DNA from 2 places in the Leclercia sp. GHBNCSD genome. Region 1 is predicted to be linked to the other one. Evidence: predicted binding sites of a transcription regulator. Region 1 holds the regulator's gene; the other holds the start of a gene.
What was found. The regulator LexA, encoded in region 1, represses DNA repair genes until DNA is damaged. The targets are predictions, from matches to a motif close to TNCTGTATGTACATACAGNA.
Positions count from the first base shown of each region.

Region 2: the regulator LexA is predicted to act here: its motif matches at 1,082-1,101, upstream of mutH (DNA mismatch repair endonuclease MutH).

Region 1 covers NZ_JBQVYO010000001.1:1,690,877-1,693,080, forward strand. The annotation lists gene dinF (MATE family efflux transporter DinF) at 1-488, opposite strand, end outside; gene lexA (transcriptional repressor LexA) at 552-1,160, opposite strand; gene ACT3IC_RS08265 (diacylglycerol kinase) at 1,270-1,638, opposite strand; gene plsB (glycerol-3-phosphate 1-O-acyltransferase PlsB) at 1,794-2,204, shown strand, end outside.
Region 2 covers NZ_JBQVYO010000001.1:2,861,359-2,863,562, forward strand. The annotation lists gene ACT3IC_RS13845 (YgdI/YgdR family lipoprotein) at 1-29, opposite strand, end outside; gene mutH (DNA mismatch repair endonuclease MutH) at 159-851, opposite strand; gene rppH (RNA pyrophosphohydrolase) at 1,536-2,066, shown strand; gene ptsP (phosphoenolpyruvate--protein phosphotransferase) at 2,079-2,204, shown strand, end outside.

The DNA of each region.
Region 1 (2,204 bases):
ATCACCGGTGCCCGGGCATACTGCACCCCCAGCAGCCAGCCGAGCAGCACCAGATTAGCCAGCGATGCCGGGGCGCTGAGCCAGCGGATCTCAAGGAAGCGCCGCGCCTGATGCAGGACATCCTCGCTGCCACCCACGATATGTAGCGCCAGATCGATAAGCGGTGTGCGCAGCAGCACAATCAGCAGACCGGCGCCGAGCGCGAGGATCAGCGGCTGCACCAGCGCCCGGGCCAGACGCAGCGGATCTTTCGCGCCATAGGCCTGAGCGGTGAGACCGGTGGTGCTCATACGCAAAAAGAGCAGCAGCATAAACAGGAAACTGGTTGCCGTGGCGCCGATGGCGACACCGCCCAGATAGACCGGAGAGTCGAGATGGCCGATAACGGCGGTATCCACCAGCCCCAGCAGCGGGACGCTGATATTGGAGACGATCATCGGGAGGGCAAGACGCCACAACGCCTTGTCTGAAGCAGTCAGCAGAGACATGTGTATGACCGGGAGAAAAAAGAAAAGCAGACTGCGGGGTTGCCGCAGTCTGTCAGAAAGAGGTTATAACCATTCACCGTTGCGGATGACGCCTACCGCCAGCCCTTCGATGGAAAAGTTATGTTCACGCAGATCGACAACAATCGGGGAAAACTCGCTGTTTTCCGGCAGCAGCTGTACCGTGTTGCCCTGTTTTTTCAGACGCTTAACGGTCACTTCATCATCTATGCGCGCCACAACGACCTGGCCGTTGCGCACATCCTGCGTTTTATGTACCGCCAGCAGATCGCCGTCGAGAATGCCGATATCCTTCATGGACATCCCGCTGACGCGCAGCAAGAAGTCCGCGCTCGGTTTGAACATGCCCGGATCGACCTGATAGTGGCCTTCAATATGCTGTTGCGCCAGCAGCGGTTCCCCGGCGGCGACACGACCGACAAGCGGAAGGCCCTCTTCTGCTTCAACGAGCAGACGAATACCACGAGACGCGCCGGAGACAATCTCAAGCACACCCTTACGCGCCAGGGCTTTAAGGTGCTCTTCAGCGGCGTTTGGAGAACGGAAGCCCAGACGCTGCGCGATTTCTGCACGCGTCGGCGGCATACCCGTCTGGCCGATATGATCCCGAATGAGATCAAACACCTCTTGCTGCCTGGTCGTTAACGCTTTCATTCCGCCCCCTGGGTGTATATACAGTTATGCTGTGAGTATATACAGCTAAAGGCGATTTTGGAACCACAAACCGCATAAAAAACCAGAGACTTGTTCGGTTTCTGAAGGCTTATCGCAAATGCCCCCAAAGCAGCGTGACCCAGGTAAACAGAGCAACGATAATCGCCATCAGCACAGCGGCAGAGCCCATATCTTTCGCCCGGCCCGAAAGCTCATGGAAGTCGCTGCCAATGCGGTCGACCACCGCCTCGATCGCACTGTTCAGAATTTCGACTATCATCACCAACATTACCGATCCAATCAGGAGTACGCGGGTGATGGGATCAACATCCAGCCAGCAGGCAATAATAATCGCCGCGATGACTGCTACCCCCTCCTGGCGAAAAGCGGCTTCATTGATCCAGGCAGCACGAATGCCTTTCCAGGAATAGCCGGCAGCTTTAATGATTCGGGTTAACCCAGTGGTATTGTTGGCCATTAAAAGAAACCTTTCTTCGAAAATAGCGTCAGAAACGGTGGCTTAAGCGCGCTGCGCTGCCGCCGGAAGTATGACGGGTAACAACAGAAATTTTGCGCGCTTTCTGTTATCCTTGCGCCGCAATTGCATTTTTAACCAGAGGCTTTACATCGTTTATGTCTGGCTGGCCACGAATTTACTACAAATTACTTAATTTACCATTAAGCGTCCTGGTAAAAAGCAAGTCTATTCCGGCGGTTCCCACGCTGGAATTGGGACTCGATACCTCGCGTCCTATTATGTACGTTTTGCCTTACAACTCGAAGGCCGACTTGCTGACGCTCCGCGCCCAATGCCTGGCGCACGATCTCCCGGATCCGCTGGAGCCGCTGGAGATCGACGGCACCCAACTGCCACGCTACATCTTTATCCACGGCGGACCTCGCGTATTCACCTGGTACACGCCGAAAGAAGAGTCCATTAAGCTGTTCCATGATTACCTCGACCTGCACCGCAGCAACCCGCTGCTGGATGTGCAGATGGTGCCGGTATCGGTGATGTTTGGCCGTCGTCCGGGGCGCGATAAA
Region 2 (2,204 bases), 1.2 Mb from region 1:
GCCGAGATTATCACTGCCCATTTCTTCATTCTTGTTACCTCCGCCTGGCTCGTGTTAGTTATCAGTGTAGTAATAACTCTGCCGTTGTTTTTCTGAAAGTGGTCAATTCTGAAAAAACAGGGAAATATGTGATAAAAAGCAACATTCTGGCTAAAAAGTCAGGTATTCAAAAGAAAGTGACGTGCCAGCAACGCGCCCGTGAAGTTTTTTTTCAGATAAAAGCCCCGGGGCAGGGTGAGGATCGGTTCGCCGCGTGCGCCGATGGCTTCGGTGAGCGCTTTACTGTTTGCGGCTTTTGGCCGTAGCTGGAGCACCTCGCCGTGGCGGGCAGTGATGCGCTCAACCTGACCCAGGACGATCATGTCCATCAACTCCTCCCAGTCCAGACGCAGCTGACGATCTTCTTCTTCGTTCGGGCTCCAGATCAGCGGGGCTCCCACGCGACGGGCGGCCAGCGGGATCGCGCGATCCCCCTCAACCGGGATCCACAGCACGCGTTTCAGCTTATGCCGCACGTGACTGCTCTCCCATGTGATCCCCGTATTGCCGGTTAGCGGCGCCACGCAGACAAACGTCGTCTCCAGGGGGCGGCCTGCGCTGTCGATGGGGATGGTCTTGAGCTCTACCCCCAGGGCGGCAAAATCCTGTTCAGGCTTACTGCCCGCGCTGGCACCCAGCCACAGCTCCAGCAGAACGCCTGTCCAGCCTTTATCGCGCTTAAGATCGGGCGGAATGGGCAGGCCTGCCAGGGCAGCGAGTTCACCCAGCGAATAGCCCGCCAGACGCTGCGCTTGTTGCAGTAACACCGCTTCTGTAGCAGGAGGCGAAGAGAGGGGAGCGAGGGGAAGCATGATAATTGCCTTTTGGTTAAAAAATGAACAGCAGTTTTCCACCGCACTGAGAGAGTTTATCTTTTTCTTTTTGCATGTGCCAGGTTAATGATTTATATGTATTTTTATGGCCACTTTCTACTGTGCTGCCGGTCGGTTATCCAGGTTGTCCAAATCTGGTCACTGACAATAAACAGGATCTTACACCCAGTTATCCACAGAAAAATGGGATAACTGGGAATAACCCCCACTACTGTTTCCATTTACAGCCTTGACGCGCGACGAAAATCGAAAATTCAGACAAAATGTGCCTAACTTATTGGCACAATCTGTGGATAAAACCGACGTTGCTCGATCTTTCATCAGCACAACGATCTTTCAGGTGACCTGCATCACACAATGCTGTGCATTTCACAGATAATCTCGTTTAAGCTAATGAAAAATAGAGAGTTGTAAAAAATGTCAATCTCTGCAATATTCAGAGTGATCTGGGTTGTCCATCGGTAATTCCATACTTCTTCACAACTCTATCCACAGAAAAAGTGTATAAAATTGCCCTTCCGGGCGGTCATCTGTTTATAACTCCGATGATAATTGTGAGTTATTCAAATGTTATTCGGCTCCAGGCCCGAAAGAGAGTGGTTTACCGCCTCACTGGAGTGTGAAACAATCATTTATATATAAGGTTTAGTTTGGGGTAGTCCGGTGATTGATGACGATGGCTACCGCCCGAATGTAGGTATCGTAATTTGTAATCGCCAGGGGCAGGTCATGTGGGCCCGGCGATATGGTCAGCACTCCTGGCAATTTCCCCAAGGGGGGATTAACCCTGGAGAGTCCGCAGAGCAAGCGATGTATCGGGAGCTGTTCGAAGAAGTTGGCTTAAGCCGCAAGGATGTTCGCATTCTGGCTTCGACCCGCAACTGGTTGCGTTACAAGTTACCGAAGCGTTTGGTGCGTTGGGACACAAAGCCGGTATGTATCGGCCAGAAACAGAAATGGTTTCTTCTGCAATTGGTGAGCAGCGATGCGGATATCAATATGCAAACCAGCAGCACGCCTGAGTTTGATGGCTGGCGCTGGGTCAGCTACTGGTATCCCGTTCGGCAGGTCGTGTCGTTTAAGCGCGATGTTTACCGCAGGGTGATGAAAGAGTTCGCAAGTGCCGTAATGATGCTTCAGGAGGTTCCTCCTAAGCCCCAGAGCGCACCTGCCTGGCGACGTAAAAGAGGTTAAGCTACGCACATTATGCTCACCCGCCTGCGCGAAATAGTCGAGAAGGTGGCCAGTGCCCCACGGCTCAACGAGGCGCTGGATATTCTGGTCACTGATATCTGCCTTGCGATGGAAACCGAGGTCTGTTCGGTCTATCTG